4 regions of the Streptomyces sp. NPDC043738 genome follow, and region 4 is predicted to be linked to each of the others. Evidence: predicted binding sites of a transcription regulator. Region 4 holds the regulator's gene; each other region holds the start of a gene.
The links. Region 4 encodes HrcA, which represses chaperone genes, less so after heat shock. Its sites were predicted from a motif close to TTNGCACTCNGNNNNNCNGAGTGCNAA; they were not measured.
Positions count from the first base shown of each region.

Region 1: the regulator HrcA is predicted to act here: its motif matches at 2,501-2,527, upstream of AC0680_RS29235 (FmdB family zinc ribbon protein).
Region 2: the regulator HrcA is predicted to act here: its motif matches at 2,528-2,554, upstream of groES (co-chaperone GroES).
Region 3: the regulator HrcA is predicted to act here: its motif matches at 1,997-2,023, upstream of groL (chaperonin GroEL).

Region 1 is NZ_JBWKCJ010000027.1:88,967-93,175, forward strand. It holds gene AC0680_RS29225 (potassium/proton antiporter) at 1-794, shown strand, start outside; gene AC0680_RS29230 (MFS transporter) at 1,134-2,426, shown strand; gene AC0680_RS29235 (FmdB family zinc ribbon protein) at 2,539-2,874, shown strand; gene AC0680_RS29240 (S-methyl-5'-thioadenosine phosphorylase) at 3,074-3,907, shown strand.
Region 2 is NZ_JBWKCJ010000008.1:203,389-207,597, reverse strand. It holds gene AC0680_RS14140 (ester cyclase) at 1-186, shown strand, start outside; gene groL (chaperonin GroEL) at 313-1,938, opposite strand; gene groES (co-chaperone GroES) at 2,071-2,379, opposite strand; gene AC0680_RS14125 (FtsW/RodA/SpoVE family cell cycle protein) at 2,850-4,209, shown strand, end outside.
Region 3 is NZ_JBWKCJ010000011.1:158,290-162,498, forward strand. It holds gene thrC (threonine synthase) at 1-728, shown strand, start outside; gene AC0680_RS17190 (MoaD/ThiS family protein) at 782-1,060, shown strand; gene AC0680_RS17195 (cold-shock protein) at 1,548-1,751, shown strand; gene groL (chaperonin GroEL) at 2,187-3,809, shown strand; gene AC0680_RS17205 (hypothetical protein) at 3,944-4,209, opposite strand, start outside.
Region 4 is NZ_JBWKCJ010000010.1:1,585-5,793, forward strand. It holds gene AC0680_RS15575 (nitronate monooxygenase) at 1-390, opposite strand, end outside; gene dnaJ (molecular chaperone DnaJ) at 478-1,611, opposite strand; gene hrcA (heat-inducible transcriptional repressor HrcA) at 1,612-2,628, opposite strand; gene AC0680_RS15590 (MBL fold metallo-hydrolase) at 2,823-3,557, shown strand; gene AC0680_RS15595 (DUF3097 domain-containing protein) at 3,679-4,209, shown strand, end outside.

The DNA.
Region 1 (4,209 bases), on a different contig from region 4:
GCTCCGGCTTCCTCGCCGTCTACCTGGCCGCGGTCATCCTCGGCAACGCCAAGCTGCCGCACGCACCGGCCACCCGCGGCTTCGCCGAGGGCCTCGGCTGGATCGGCCAGATCGGCATGTTCGTGCTGCTGGGCCTGCTGGTCACACCGCACAAGCTGGTCGACGACTTCGTGCCCGCGCTGGTCATCGGGCTGATCCTGACGATCGTGGCCCGGCCGGCATCGGTGTTCACCGCGCTGCTGCCGTTCAAGGTGCCCTGGCGGGAGAAGACCCTGCTGTCCTGGGCCGGGCTGCGCGGCGCGGTCCCCATCGTGCTGGCCACCATTCCGATGGTGAGCGACGTACCCGGCAGCGAGCGGGTCTTCAACATCGTCTTCGTCCTGGTCGTGGTCTACACCCTCGTCCAGGGGCCGACGCTGCCGTGGCTGGCCCGGCGGCTGGAACTGGGCGACGGCAAGGAGGCCGCCGACCTGGGCATCGAGTCGGCTCCCCTGGAACGGCTGCGCGGCCATCTGCTGTCCACGTCCATCGGCCCGACGTCCCGTATGCACGGCGTCGAGGTCGGCGAGCTGCGGATGCCCGCGGGCGCCGCGGTCACCCTCGTCGTACGGGACGGCTCCAGCTTCGTGCCCTCGCCGACCACGGTGCTGCGGCGCGGCGACGAGCTGCTGGTGGTGGCCACGGACCAGGTGCGCGACGCGGCCGAGCGACGGCTGCAGGCGGTCTCCCAGGGCGGCAAGCTGGCCGGCTGGCTGGGAACGGACGGCGCCTCGCGGCGGCACCCCCGCGGGTAGGGCCCGCGCCGCCCGGGGGTCACGCCCCCGCGGCGCGGCCGCCCCGGAGATGTGCTGCACATCTCCACGGAACCCAAGGAAATTTACGTGAAGCCCTGGCTAATCCCAGGGCTTCACGCGCTTGGGCCTGTAGTATGAAAAGGAACAATGACGAACCAACTCTGCCTGACGCAGAGCTGGCGCGACCGCTCGGCGGCCGCGGTCCCCTGCCACACGCAGCCACCTCTCGGGGTGCGGACCATGCGGTATCACTCGGTCCTGCGCGAGAGGACAGCTCTCGGCGCGTGCCTGTGACGACCTCGCGGGTGGCGCGCTACCAGGCGGCAGAAAGGCCCGGCCGTGGCATCCGCGGTCAAGGACTCCCGTCCCGGTTACGGACAACTGCTCCGCACCCCAGGTGCATGGACATTCCTGCTGCCCGGCTTTCTGGCCCGGCAGCCCTTCGCGATGCTGACGATCGGCATCGTGCTGCTCGTCGAGTCCACCACCGGCTCGTACGGCACCGCGGGCGCGGTGTCCGCCGCCACCGGTGTCTCGATGGCGCTGTTCGCCCCGCAGAGCGGCAAACTCGCCGACCGCTTCGGCCAGCGCGCGGTGCTGATCCCCGGCGTCCTGGTCCACGTCGCCGGCGTCACGGCCCTGATCACCCTGGCCCTCGTCCACGCCCCCCTGTGGGCGCTGCTCGCCGTGGCCGTCCCCACGGGTGCCTCGACGCCGCAGGTCGGCCCGATGGTGCGGGCCCGCTGGGCCTCCCGGCTCGGCGGCAGCCCGCTGATGCCGACGGCCGCCGCCTTCGAGTCGGTGACCGACGAGTTCACCTTCGTGGTCGGCCCCGTGCTGGCGACCGCGCTGTGCACGGGCATCCACCCGGCGGCCGGCCTGATCGCCGAGGCCGCGCTGACGCTGGCCGGCGGGCTGCTGTTCGCCTCGCAGCGGCGCAGCCAGCCTCCGGTGCACCGGGCCGGGGCCGGCGACCGGCCGCGCGTCTCGGCGCTGTCGGTGCCCGGCGTCCGCGTCCTGATCGTGGCGTTCCTCGGCATCGGCGCCGTCTTCGGCGGTATGCAGGTCTCGCTGACCGCGTTCACCCAGGACATCGGTCAGCCCGGCATCAACGGCGTGCTCTACGGGATCTTCGCCGGCGGCAACATGCTCGCCGGCATCGCCTGCGGCGCGATCGCCTGGAAGGTCGGCCCGCGACGCCGGCTGCTGGTCGCCTACGGTCTGCTGGCGCTGGCCACCACTCCGCTGTGGACGGTGACCGCCGTGCCGCTGCTGGGCGCCGTCGGCCTGGTCGTCGGCCTGTGCATCGCCCCGGCCCTGATCACCGGCTACACGCTCGTCGAGTCGCTGGTGCCGGCCGCCGCCCGCACCGAGGCCTTCACCTGGCTGACCGGCGCGGTCGCGCTGGGCCAGGCGGCCGCCGCGACCTCCGCCGGCCAGCTGGCGGACCGCTTCGGCCCGAGCACCGGCTTCCTGGTGCCGCTGGCGGGCACGGCGCTGGCCCTGGTGGTGCTGGTCGCGCTCCGCGCCCACCTGCTGCCGCGCTCCTCGACCGTGGTCGCCTCCCAGGGCGACGCGGCCGCGCCCCCCGCTGCCGCCGACGACCGGGAGCGGGAGCTGACGAGCGCCTGAACGGACGTGGAGTCGGTCACCGTATCCCCGTCACGGTGGACTGACGGGCCGGAATACTGCAATATGGAGCGTCGTTAGCACTCATCGAGTGAGAGTGCCAGGAGGAAGTCAAGTGCCGACCTACCAGTACCAGTGCACCGAGTGCGGCGAGGGCCTCGAGGCGGTGCAGAAGTTCACCGACGACGCGCTCACGGAGTGCCCGAGCTGCAACGGACGCCTCAAGAAGGTGTTCTCCGCGGTCGGCATCGTCTTCAAGGGCTCCGGCTTCTACCGCAACGACAGCCGCGGTGCGTCGTCCAGCAGCAGCCCCGCGAAGAGCTCCTCCTCGTCGAGCGGCACGTCCTCCTCGGACTCCGCCGGCTCCTCGTCGAGCAGCTCCGACTCCGCGTCCTCCACCCCGGCCGCGGCGGCCTCCAGCAGCACCTCGAGCACCAGCTCCGCGGCCTGAGCCGCACCCCGCACTTCTTCGGACCCCGCCGTCCTCATGGACGGCGGGGTCCGGTTGTTCCGGTGGTCCGGTTGTTCCGGTGGTCCGATCGCCCTGGTGCCCCTGGCCTCTGGCGCCCCAAGGTCTCTGATGCCCTACGAGGCGGCCGGATCGCTGATCACGGGGTCGCCCGGCCCCCGGTCCCGATAGTGTGGCCCGCATGGCTGACGCGGAGATAGGTGTCATCGGCGGCTCGGGGTTCTACTCCTTCCTCGACGACGTGACCGAAATCACGGTGGACACCCCCTACGGTCCCCCCAGCGACTCGCTGTTCCTGGGCGAGATCGCCGGACGCCAGGTCGCCTTCCTGCCCCGGCACGGCCGCGGCCACCACCTCCCGCCGCACCGCATCAACTACCGCGCCAACTTGTGGGCGCTGCGCTCCGTCGGCGTACGGCAGGTCCTCGGCCCGTGCGCGGTCGGCGGTCTGCGCCCCGAGTACGGCCCCGGCACGCTGCTCGTCCCCGACCAGCTCGTCGACCGCACCAAGGCGCGCCCGCAGACCTACTTCGACGGCCACCCGCTGCCGGACGGCAGCGTCCCCAACGTCGTCCACCTCACCTTCGCCGACCCCTACTGCCCCACCGGCCGTCAGGCCGCCCTCACGGCTGCCCGCGGCCGCGACTGGGAGCCGGTCGACGGCGGCACGCTCGTCGTCATCGAGGGGCCGCGCTTCTCCACCCGCGCCGAGTCGCGCTGGCACGCCGCCCAGGGCTGGTCGGTGGTCGGCATGACCGGTCACCCCGAAGCGGTCCTGGCCCGCGAACTGAGCCTGTGCTACACCTCGTTGTCCCTGGTCACCGACCTGGACGCGGGCACCGAGACCGGCGACGGCGTCTCCCACGAGGAGGTTCTCGCCGTCTTCTCCCAGAACGTCGGCCGGCTGCGCGAGGTGCTCTTCGACGCGGTCGCCGCACTGCCCGACAACACCGCCAGGGACTGCCTGTGCGTCGACGCCCACGCGGGCTGGGAGCTGGGCATCGACCTGCCGTGAGGCAGTGGCGTGTCAGGCAGTGAAGAGTGAGGCAGTGGTGACGGGGCGCCTCGGTGATGTGGCGCCTTGGTGATGTGGTGCCTTGGTGACGTGAGCCTGCCGCCCGGCTCCCTCTCCCGGGTGGCCGGGTTATCCACAAGGGCGGGGTCGTCCACAGCCCGGAGCGGGCGCGGGCGGACTGCGGCACGGTGAGACGTAGCCCAAGGCAAGCCCCTCGTCACAGGCGGTCCTTCATGCCCAGCACGTTCACCGACCCGATGCCACAGCCCCTCCGCTCAGCCCCGTCCGCCCCTCACCTGCCC
Region 2 (4,209 bases), on a different contig from region 4:
GACGACGTCGTGACTCGGTGGACCTGGTACGGGACCCACAAGGGCACGTTCATGGACGTCCAGCCGACCGGCCGGAAGTGCACCATGACCGGCACCACGACCTTCCGGTTCCACGACGGAATGATCCAGGAAGGCTGGTGGCACTACGACGTCCTGGGCCTGATGCGGCAACTCGGCGCGCTCTGACCCGAGCGTGCCGGCCGCGCGGCTCCCGGCAGCACGCGAGAAGGCTCCCGTTCCCACCGCTCACGAGCGGGAACAGGAGCCTTCCACCGGCTACCGCCGGCGATCAGCCGGCTGCGCGGCTATGCGTCAGTGCGCGTGACCGTGACCGTGACCGGCCTCGGCCGGCTCCTCCTCGGCCGGCTTCTCGACGACCAGGGTCTCGGTCGTGAGCAGCAGGGAGGCGATCGACGCGGCGTTCTCCAGGGCGGAGCGGGTGACCTTGACCGGGTCGATGACGCCGGCCTTGACCAGGTCGCCGTACTCGCCGGTGGCGGCGTTGAAGCCCTGGCCCTTGTCCTGCTCGGCGACCTTCGCGGTGATGACGTAGCCCTCGAGGCCGGCGTTCTCCGCGATCCAGCGCAGCGGCTCGACGACCGCGCGGCGGACGACGGCGACACCGGTGGCCTCGTCGCCCTCCTTGCCGAGGTTGCCCTCCAGCACCTTGGCGGCGTGCACCAGGGCGGAGCCACCACCGGAGACGATGCCCTCCTCGACCGCGGCGCGGGTCGCGGAGATGGCGTCCTCCAGACGGTGCTTCTTCTCCTTGAGCTCGACCTCGGTGGCCGCACCCACGCGGATGACGCAGACGCCACCGGCGAGCTTGGCGAGGCGCTCCTGGAGCTTCTCGCGGTCCCAGTCGGAGTCGGTGGTCTCGATCTCGCCCTTGATCTGGGCGACGCGACCGGCGACGTCCTCGGCGTTGCCGCCGCCGTCGACGATGGTGGTGTCGTCCTTGGTGACGGTCACGCGGCGGGCGGAGCCCAGCACGTCCAGACCGGCCTGGTCGAGCTTGAGGCCGACCTCCTCGGCGATGACGGTGGCACCGGTGAGGGTGGCCATGTCGCCGAGCATCGCCTTGCGGCGGTCACCGAAGCCGGGGGCCTTGACGGCCACCGCGTTGAAGGTGCCGCGGATCTTGTTGACGACCAGGGTCGACAGGGCCTCGCCCTCGACGTCCTCGGCGATGATCAGCAGCGGCTTGGAGCCACCCGCCTGGATGACCTTCTCCAGCAGCGGCAGCAGGTCCTGAATCGAGGCGATCTTGCCCTGGTGGATCAGGATGTACGGGTCCTCGAGGACGGCCTCCATACGCTCCTGGTCGGTGACCATGTACGGCGAGAGGTAGCCCTTGTCGAAGGCCATGCCCTCGGTGAAGTCCAGCTCCAGACCGAAGGTGTTGGACTCCTCGACGGTGATCACACCGTCCTTGCCGACCTTGTCCATCGCCTCGGCGATGAGCTCGCCGACCTGCTTGTCCTGCGCGGACAGGCCGGCGACGGCGGCGATGTCGGCCTTGTCGTCGATCGGGCGGGCGGTCGCGAGGAGCTCCTCGGACACGGCCTGCACGGCGGCGTCGATGCCCTTCTTCAGGGCGGCCGGGGAAGCGCCCGCGGCGACGTTGCGCAGGCCCTCGCGGACCAGCGCCTGGGCCAGCACGGTGGCGGTGGTGGTGCCGTCACCCGCGATGTCGTTGGTCTTGGTCGCCACCTCCTTGACGAGCTGGGCGCCCAGGTTCTCGTACGGGTCGTCGACCTCGACCTCACGGGCGATGGTGACACCGTCGTTGGTGATGGTGGGGGCACCGAACTTCTTGTCGATGACGACGTTGCGGCCCTTCGGACCGATCGTCACCTTCACCGTGTCGGCAAGCTTGTTCACGCCGCGCTCAAGGGCGCGACGGGCGTCCTCGTCGAACTTCAGGATCTTCGCCATGGGGTGCTTCAAGTCCTCTCATTGCGATCCTCGGCACGCAGTGGGGACCGCTGGGTCAAACGAACTGCGCCCCTGCCCCGGGTTGTTTAGACGCGGGAACCAGGGGCGCAGATCACGGCAAATCTTGGTGACTTACTTCTCGACGATCGCGAGCACGTCGCGGGCCGAGAGAACGAGGTACTCCTCGTTGTTGTACTTCACCTCGGTGCCGCCGTACTTGCTGTAGAGAACGACGTCACCAACGGTGACGTCGAGCTCGACGCGCTTGCCGTCCTCGATGCGGCCCGGGCCCACGGCCAGGACGACGCCCTCCTGGGGCTTCTCCTTGGCGGTGTCCGGAATGACCAGGCCCGAGGCCGTGGTCTGCTCGGCGTCGAGCGGCTGGACCACGATGCGGTCCTCAAGCGGCTTGATGGCAACCTTGGAGCTGGCGGTCGTCACGATCCGACCTCCCCCTTCGGAGATCTCACGGGGTTAACTGTCTGAGGTGGCGACCAGGTGGATCCGTCGTCGCGGGTGCCGGACCTGCCCGTCGCTGTGTGTTTGGCACTCCCCACTGGAGAGTGCCAACGCCGAGACTATGACGCGGTTAGCACTCGGTCAAGCGGAGTGCCAGCGCGCCGGGGGCGGGTTCCACGACACCGGTTGACCGCGCCGCGGCCAACGGGTCGGCCATCGGGGAGGGTTCCCTGCCAAATCGGACACACCTTCCCGTTCTCCGGCAACCACCCCCCGGGCCACCTCGTCTACTTCCCCGACTGCCGGGCCTGCGAACCGGGCCCGGGCGTGCCGCGTGGATCGGCCCGGACCGGGTCCCGAGGCCCTGACCACCGAAGGCGGAGGAACCCGTGCGTGGACTGACCAGCGCTCCCCGGCCGGCCGGGGAGCCGGAGAGCGACGCCGAGCGCACCATGACGTTCGCCGCGCTTCAACGGGCACCGGACCGCCGCAGGACCGAGGCCTGGCTGCTCGCCCTCGTCGTCCTGACCGCCGTCTTCGGCTACGCCTACACCGGTCTGTCGATGACCGGCCGACTGCCCGGCGGCCTGGCCGGCTTCGCCGTCAGCATGCTCTTCGTGGCGCTGGTGCCGCACCTGGTCCTGCGCCGCTTCGCCCCGCGGGCCGATCCGCTGATCCTGCCGCTGGCGACCCTGCTGACCGGGATCGGCCTGGTCCTGCTGCACCGGCTGGACGTCACCTACGCGCAGACCCCGCGTCTGAAGATCGCCGAGGCGGCGAGCGGCCAGCTGGTGTGGACGGTGATCGGGGTGGCGGTCTGCATCGCCATCCTGCTGGTGCTGCGCGACCACCGCATTCTGCAGCGCTACATCTATCTGACGATGGCCATCGCCCTGGTGCTGCTGATGGCACCGGCCTTCTTCGGCGCCGACATGTACGGCGCCAAGCGCTGGATCCTGCTCGGGCCGCTGTCGCTGCAGCCCGGCGAGTTCGTGAAGATCATGATCTCGGTGTTCTTCGCCGGCTACCTCACCGTCAACCGCGATGCGCTGGCGCTGACCGGACGCCGCGTCATGGGCGTCCAGCTGCCCCCGGGAAGGCAGCTCGGGCCGATCTTCACGATCTGGGTGATCAGCCTGCTGGTGCTGGTCTTCGAACGGGACCTGGGCACCTCGCTGATCTTCTTCGGCGTCTTCGTGATCATGCTCTACATGGCCACCGGCCGCGCCGGCTGGGTGCTGTGCGGCCTGCTGATGGCCACGGTCGGCGCGGCCGTCGTCGGCTCCCTGGAGCCGCACGTCCACGGCCGCGTCACGGCCTGGCTGGACCCCATGCGGGCCTTCACCAAGGAAGGCCGTGCGGAGCACATGTCCGACCAGCTCGGCCAGGCGCTGTTCAGCTTCGGCAGCGGCGGCATCGGCGGCACCGGCCTGGGCCAGGGCCACCCCGAGCTGGTCGGCTTCGCGGGCAACAGCGACTTCATCCTCACCACCGTCGGCGAGGAGCTGGGCCTGGCCGGGGTGATGGCGGTGCTGATGCTGTACGTGCTGCTCGCACAGCGCGGGCTGCGGGTGGCGCTGACCGCCCGCGACCCGTTCGGCAAGCTGCTCGCGGTCGGGCTCGCCGGGGCGCTGCTGCTCCAGGTCTTCGTCGTCTCCGGCGGCGTCACCGGCCTGATCCCGCTGACCGGCAAGGCCCTGCCGTTCCTGGCCAAGGGCGGCTCGTCACTGGTCGCGAACTGGGTGATGGTGGCGCTGCTGCTGCGGATCAGCGACCATGCGCAGCGCCGCCGCGAGCCGGAGGGCGCCGGCC
Region 3 (4,209 bases), on a different contig from region 4:
ACGGCGGCGACCTGGTCGGCATCGAGGGCAACTACGACGACGTCAACCGCTTCTGCTCGGAGCTCATCGGCGACCCGCTGGGCGAGGGCTGGGGCTTCGTCAACGTCAATCTCCGCCCCTATTACGGCGAGGGCTCCAAGACGCTGGCGTACGAGATCTGCGAGCAGCTGGGCTGGCGGCTCCCGGACCAGATCGTCATCCCCGTCGCGTCCGGCTCGCAGCTGACGAAGATCGACAAGGGGCTCAAGGAGCTGATCGCCCTCGGCCTGGTCGAGGACCGGCCGTACCGGATCTTCGGTGCCCAGGCGGAGGGCTGCTCGCCGGTGTCGACGGCCTTCAAGGCCGGGCACGACGTCGTGCGCCCGCAGAAGCCGAACACCATCGCCAAGTCGCTGGCGATCGGCAATCCGGCGGACGGTCCGTATGTGCTCGACATCGCGCGCCGTACGGGCGGTGCGGTGGAGCACGTCGACGACGAGCAGGTCGTGGACGCGATCAAGCTGCTGGCCCGGACGGAGGGGATCTTCGCGGAGACCGCGGGCGGGGTGACCGTCGGCGTCACCAGGAAGCTGATCGAGGAGGGTCTGCTCGACCCGTCCCTGACCACCGTCGTCCTCAACACGGGTGACGGCCTCAAGACGCTTGACGCCGTCGCGCCGACGTCCGGGCCGACGGCCACGATCCGCCCGAGCCTGGACGCGTTCCGCGAGGCCGGCCTGGCAGGCTGAGTCCACAGCTCTACGAACCCGCACTCCCCAACCCTGTCCGGAAGGCAGAACCCATGAGCGTCAAGGTCCGCATCCCCACCATCCTCCGTACGTACACCGGTGGTGAGGCCGAGGTCACCGCCGAGGGCTCGACCCTCTCCGAGGTGATCGCCGACCTGGAGAAGAACCACCAGGGCATCGCGGCCCGTGTCCTGGACGACGCCGGCAAGCTGCGTCGCTTCGTGAACGTCTACGTCAACGACGACGATGTGCGCTTCGAGCAGGGCCTTCAGACGCCGACCCCGGACGGTGCGGGCGTCTCCATCATCCCGGCGGTCGCCGGCGGCTGCTGAAAGGCGTACGCGCCCGGTGGCCGTCGACCGGTCGCCCCCGATCGGTCGACGGGTGAGCGCTAATTTGCGCCATCTCTTCACCTACTTGACCGGAATTGCCCCGTCCGTTGAAATCGGACGGGGCAATTCCGCTTAGTGAAAGGGGATACCATTGCGGTGATCCCCGTTCCGGATAACTCCGCGCACGTGCCGAACGCATAGGAAACCGCGGAGAGTTGTGCGCAAAGTGTGTGCGGCATTTGTCGCTTACGTGCGCTATGCCCGGCCCGACTTGCCCCGGAGGAACGGGATTTCACGGCATATTTCCGATTCTCCGGCGCCAGAATTCTCGTCCGATTGACCTGTTGCGCTGGGCATCGGTGCAGATACATTCAGCGGCGGTCGACGCGTTCCGGCGCACACCCCACGGGCCATTTCGCGGGGTGAGGTCTGACCCGGGTCCGCGGAGTGCGGTCCTGCGCAAGGGCCAGTAATAGGGGAGTTAGGCATGGCTCAGGGCACCGTCAAGTGGTTCAACGCGGAGAAGGGGTACGGCTTCATCGCGGTCGACGGTGGTGCGGATGTATTCGTCCACTACAGCGCGATTCAGATGGACGGCTACCGCACCCTTGAGGAGGGCCAGCGGGTCGAGTTCGAGATCTCGCAGGGCCAGAAGGGGCCGCAGGCGGACATGGTCAGGGTGAGCGCCTGAGGCGCGGGCCGACTGCAGCGTAGAGAAGGCCCGTACCCCGTCATGGGGTACGGGCCTTCTGTCTGCCCTGTCCGCGGCGGGACCTGAGTCCCCGTCGTCTGCGCCCGCACCTCGTCCCGCCTGCGTCCGTGCCGTGCCGTTCGCCGCCGCGCAATGCCCCGGGCGGCGCCCCGACGGGCGGCCGGCGCCCGCCCGTCGCTCACCCCTCGCCCACCCGCCGACCCTCGGCGAGCCCCTTCAGGCGGCTTGCACTCGCCCTGCCCGAGTGCTAATCATTGGCGTTAGCACTCTCCGAGTGAGAGTGACAGAACTTGGATCGGGCCGGTGAGGTCCGGACGCCGGGTGGGGCAAGGAACCACACGGCGCACGGACCGTCCGTCGCGGGCACGGGTGCCGATCCGGAGAAATCCACCCCGTCCGGGAGGACCACTTCACATGGCCAAGATCATCGCGTTCGACGAGGAGGCACGGCGCGGTCTCGAGCGCGGGATGAACCAGCTCGCCGACGCCGTCAAGGTCACCCTCGGCCCCAAGGGCCGCAACGTCGTCCTCGAGAAGAAGTGGGGCGCCCCCACGATCACCAACGATGGTGTCTCCATCGCCAAGGAGATCGAGCTCGAGGACCCGTACGAGAAGATCGGCGCCGAGCTGGTCAAGGAGGTCGCGAAGAAGACGGACGACGTCGCCGGTGACGGCACGACGACCGCGACCGTCCTGGCCCAGGCCCTGGTCCGCGAGGGCCTGCGCAACGTCGCCGCCGGCGCCAACCCGATGGCCCTCAAGCGCGGTATCGAGAAGGCCGTCGAGGCCGTCTCCGCCGCCCTGCTGGAGCAGGCCAAGGACGTGGAGACCAAGGAGCAGATCGCCTCCACCGCCTCCATCTCCGCCGCCGACACCCAGATCGGCGAGCTGATCGCCGAGGCCATGGACAAGGTCGGCAAGGAAGGCGTCATCACCGTCGAGGAGTCCCAGACCTTCGGTCTGGAGCTGGAGCTCACCGAGGGTATGCGCTTCGACAAGGGCTACATCTCGGCGTACTTCGCCACCGACATGGAGCGTATGGAGGCGTCGCTCGACGACCCGTACATCCTGATCGTCAACTCCAAGATCGGCAACGTGAAGGACCTGCTGCCGCTCCTGGAGAAGGTCATGCAGTCCGGCAAGCCGCTGCTGATCATCGCCGAGGACGTCGAGGGCGAGGCCCTGTCGACCCTGGTCGTCAACAAGATCCGCGGTACCTTCAAGTCCGTCGCCGTCAAGGCCCCGGGCTTCGGTGACCGCCGCAAGGCCATGCTCGGCGACATCGCCATCCTCACCGGTGGCACCGTCATCTCCGAGGAGGTCGGCCTCAAGCTGGAGAACGCCGGTCTCGACCTGCTCGGCCGCGCCCGCAAGGTCGTCATCACCAAGGACGAGACCACCATCGTCGACGGTGCCGGCGACAGCGACCAGGTCCAGGGCCGCGTCAACCAGATCCGCGCCGAGATCGAGAACTCGGACAGCGACTACGACCGCGAGAAGCTGCAGGAGCGCCTGGCGAAGCTCGCCGGCGGTGTTGCGGTCATCAAGGCCGGTGCCGCGACCGAGGTCGAGCTCAAGGAGCGCAAGCACCGCATCGAGGACGCCGTTCGCAACGCGAAGGCGGCCGTCGAGGAGGGCATCGTCGCCGGCGGTGGCGTCGCCCTGCTCCAGGCCTCCCAGGTCTTCGAGAAGCTGGAGCTCGACGGCGACGAGGCCACCGGTGCCGCCGCTGTGAAGCTGGCCCTGGAGGCCCCGCTGAAGCAGATCTCCGTCAACGCCGGCCTCGAGGGTGGCGTCGTCGTGGAGAAGGTGCGCAACCTGACCCCGGGTCACGGCCTGAACGCCGCGACCGGCGAGTACGTCGACCTGGTCGCCGAGGGCATCATCGACCCGGCCAAGGTCACCCGCTCCGCGCTGCAGAACGCCGCCTCCATCGCGGCGCTGTTCCTCACCACCGAGGCCGTCATCGCCGACAAGCCGGAGAAGGCCGCCGCGGCCGCTCCGGGCGGCATGCCGGGCGGTGACATGGACTTCTGATCCTCCGGATCGGAACGCTGATCCCTCCCGGATCACACGTCCGCACATACGTCGGGGCGGCACCCTCCTCCCAGGGGGTGCCGCCCCGACGGCGTTGTCGTACGGGAGCCTCAGGGGGCTCCCTCACCGGCTCCTCACCGGGAGTCCCCGGCCGCGTCGGCGTCCGCGTCGTCCGCCGCCTTCTCGGCGTCCCGGACCTTCTTCGCCATCTCCGCCTCCTCGGCGGAGAGGTCGGAAGAGCTGGACGATTCGGATGAACCGAGTGACTCGGAAGAGCCGGGTGAGCCGGGTGAGCCGGAAGAGTTTGAGGACTCGGACGACTCGGAAGGCCCCTGCGATGCCGAGGACGGCGCACCGCTTCGCGCGGAGCCCCCCGAGGACGCCCCGCCGGAGCCCTGCG
Region 4 (4,209 bases):
GAAGGTGAAGGACACCAGCGGCACCGGGTCCTCACGCAGTATCGCGAGCTTGGCCTCGTAGCCGTCGTCGCTGGGCCCGTCGGTCTCGCCGAGCTCGGTCTCGTACCAGGCGGCCTCGCCCGCGAGCTGCTCGCGGTAGACGTCGACGGCGGCGGTGTCGGCCAGGGTCGGCTGCGGCATGAAGAGATTGACGCCGAAGGGCCGGTCGGTCAGCGACCGCAGCTGTTTGATCTCCTGGTACATGCCGTCGGCGGTCTTGTAGCCGGCGGCGAGGAAGCCGAGACCGCCGGCGCCGCAGACGGCGGCGGCCAGCTCGGGTCCGGAGCCGCCTCCTGCCATCGGCGCCTGCACGATCGGATAGCGGCAGAGATCGGTCAGTGCGGTGGACATGAGCACATCGTGTCACGGGAAACGCCGAGCCCCCGCATCAGGGGCTCGGCGCAGGTACGCGCCTGGGCGCGCCGGTTCGGCCGTGGCCTACCGCCCGTTGAACGCGTCCTTCAGCCGCGAGAACAACCCCTGCTGCCCGGGCTGGAACTGGCCCGTGGGCCGCTCCTCGCCGCGCAGCTTGGCGAGCCGCCGCAGCAGCTCCTCCTGCTCGGGGTCGAGCTTGGTCGGGGTCTGCACCTCGACATGGACGATGAGATCGCCGCGGCCGTTGCCCCGCAGATGCGTCACCCCGCGCTGGTGCAGCGGAATCGACTGCCCGGACTGGGTGCCCGGCCGCACATCGATCTCCTCCACCCCGTCCAGCGTCTCCAGCGGGCACTTCGTGCCCAGCGCCGCCGCCGTCATCGGGATGGTGACCGTGCAGTGCAGGTCGTCGCCGCGCCGCTGGAAGACCGGGTGCGCAAGCTCGTGGATCTCGACGTAGAGGTCACCGGCGGGGCCGCCGCCGGGGCCGACCTCGCCCTCGCCCGCGAGCTGGATCCGGGTGCCGTTGTCGACACCGGCCGGGATCTTGACCGTCAGCGTGCGGCGGGAGCGGATCCGCCCGTCGCCCGCGCACTCGGGGCACGGCGTCGGCACGACCGTGCCGAAGCCCTGGCACTGCGGGCACGGCCGCGACGTCATGACCTGACCGAGGAAGGACCGGGTGACCTGCGAGACCTCACCGCGGCCGCGGCACATGTCACAGGTCTGCGCCGAGGTCCCCGGCGCCGCGCCCTCACCGGTGCACGTCGTGCAGACCACGGCGGTGTCGACCTGGATTTCCTTGGTCGTGCCGAAGGCCGCCTCGTTCAGCTCGATGTCGAGCCGGATCATGGCGTCCTGGCCGCGGCGGGTGCGCGAGCGCGGTCCGCGCTGCGAGGCCGTGCCGAAGAAGGCGTCCATGATGTCGGAGAAGTTGCCGAAGCCCGCGCCGAAGCCGCCCGCGCCGCCACCGCCGGACTGCGACAGCGGGTCCCCGCCGAGGTCGTAGACCTGCTTCTTCTGCGGATCCGACAGGACCTCGTAAGCGGCGTTGATCTCCTTGAACCGCTCCTGGGTCTTGGGATCCGGGTTCACGTCCGGGTGCAGCTCGCGCGCCAGCCGGCGGAACGCCTTCTTGATCTCGTCCTGCGAGGCATCGCGCCGTACGCCCAGGACCGCGTAGTAATCCGTGGCCACTTACGACTCCGCCAGGATCTGTCCGACGTAACGTGCCACTGCGCGTACCGCTCCCATCGTTCCGGGGTAGTCCATGCGGGTCGGTCCGACCACGCCGAGTTTGGCGACTGCCTCGTCGCCCGAACCGTAGCCGACCGTGACGACCGATGTGGACGTCAGGCCTTCGTGGGCATTCTCATGCCCGATACGTACGGTCATGCCCGAGTCCTTGGCCTCGCCGAGGAGCTTGAGCAGCACCACATGCTCCTCAAGGGCCTCCAGCACCGGACGGATGGTCAGGGGGAAGTCGTGCCCGAAGCGCGTGAGATTGGCGGTGCCGCCGATCATCAGCCGCTCTTCGGTCTCCTCCACCAAAGTCTCCAGCAACACCGACAGCACTGTCGAGACCGTGCCGCGGTCGTCCTGTTCGAAGGACTCCGGGAGATCCTGCACCAACTGGGGCACATCCGTGAAACGGCGTCCCACGACCCGGCTGTTGAGCCGTGCCCGCAGGTCCGCCAGTGAGGTCTCGGCGAACGGCGTCTGGCAGTCGATGAGCCGCTGCTCGACCCGCCCGGTGTCCGTGATCAGTACGAGCATCAACCGGGCCGGTGCCAGTGCCAGCAGCTCGACGTGCCGGACCGTGGACCGCGTCAGCGACGGGTACTGCACGACCGCCACCTGCCGGGTCAGCTGCGCCAGCAGCCGTACCGTGCGCCCCACCACGTCGTCGAGGTCGACGGCACCGTCCAGGAAGTTCTGGATCGCCCGCCGCTCCGGGCTGGACAGCGGCTTGACGCCGGCCAGCTTGTCGACGAAGAGACGGTAGCCCTTGTCGGTCGGGATCCGCCCCGCGCTCGTGTGCGGCTGGGCGATGAAACCCTCGTCCTCCAGGGCTGCCATGTCGTTGCGGACGGTGGCCGGGGAGACCCCCAGCTGATGCCGCTCGGTGAGCGCCTTGGAGCCGACCGGCTCCTCCGTCCCGACATAGTCCTGGACGATGGCGCGCAGCACTTCGAGCCTGCGTTCACTGAGCATCCCGCGCACCTCCAGTCCGGCCGTCCGCCGTTTCGTTACTCCTGGCACTCACGCAAGCCGAGTGCCAGACCCGGAGCCAGTGTACGGCCGGGTAGCACGGCCACGGCAAGGGCGACCTTGCGCGGCGTCCGCCCGATGACCGTGTTCGGCCGATCCGCCGGGCAACGCTATCGCGATGGAGCTAGCGTCTCGGTATGGGCACTGCTTGGGAAGAGGCCGGGTGGGAACAGCTCGGTGACGGTGTCGCCAGGCGCCGGATGCCGGGCTGGGACGAGACGATCGGCGTGATCACCGGGTCGGCCGGCGTCATGATCGTGGACACCGGTGCGAGCATCCGTGACGGCGCGGATCTGCGCCGGGCGATCCGTGGCGTACTGGGCCGGGAAGTGACGCATGTCGCGCTCACCCATCCGCATTTCGATCATGTGCTGGGCACCGCCGCCTTCGCCGGCGTCGAGGTGTTCGGCGCGGCCGGCCTGGGCGAGCTGCTCCGGCGCGGCAAGGACGAGCTGCGGCACGACGCGATGCGCCACGGCGTCGCGCGGGACGCCGCCGCGGAGGCCGCCGATCTGCTGGTCGCCCCGCACCACCATGTGCACGGCCAGCTGACCGTCGATCTCGGCGACCGGCAGGTGCTGCTCGCCAACGTCGGTCCCGGCCACACCGCCCACGACCTGGCGGTCCTGGTGCCCGGCCGGCACGGCGCCGCCGAGATCGTCTTCTGCGGCGACCTGGTCGAGGAGTCCGGCGAACCGCAGGCCGGCCCGGACGCACTGCCCCAGCAGTGGCCCGCGGCCCTGGACCGCCTGCTGGCCCTCGGCGGCGAGGACGCGGTCTACGTCCCCGGCCACGGCGCCGTGGTGGACGCCGCCTTCGTCCGCGCCCAGCGCGACGCCCTGGCCGCCCTCTTCGGCGTACCGCCCGCCTGAGCACCGGCCCCCGCCCCGACCGGGGCCCGTCGTCACCGCATCCCTCCGTGATCGCATCCCGCCGCGGTCAGGGCCCGCAGCCATCGGGTCCCGCCGCCGGGCTCTCGTATAGAACAGGCCCATGCAGAGCAAGCGCTACCGCCCCGACCTGACCCCGCCCTGGAAGAAGCAGCGCCCCGCGCCCGAGGTGCCGGCCGACCCCGACCTGGTCGTCGAGGAGGTCACCACGGGCTTCTGCGGCGCCGTGATCCGCTGCGAGAAGACCGCCGAGGGGCCCACGGTCACCCTGGAGGACCGCTTCGGCAAGCACCGTGTCTTCCCCATGGCCCCGCGCGGCTTCCTCCTGGAGGGCAAGGTCGTCACCCTCGTGCGCCCGCAGCACCGGCCGGCGCCGGGCGGTCCCGCCCGTACGGCTTCCGGGTCACTCGCCGTCCCCGGCGCCCGCGCCCGGGTCGCACGCGCCGGGCGCATTTACGTGGAGGGCCGGCACGACGCCGAACTGGTCGAGCGGGTCTGGGGCGACGACCTGCGCATCGAGGGCGTCGTCGTGGAGTACCTGGAGGGCGTCGACGACCTCCCGGCGATCGTCCGCGGCTTCTCCCCCGGCCCGGACGCCCGGCTGGGGGTGCTGGTGGACCACCTCGTGCCCGGT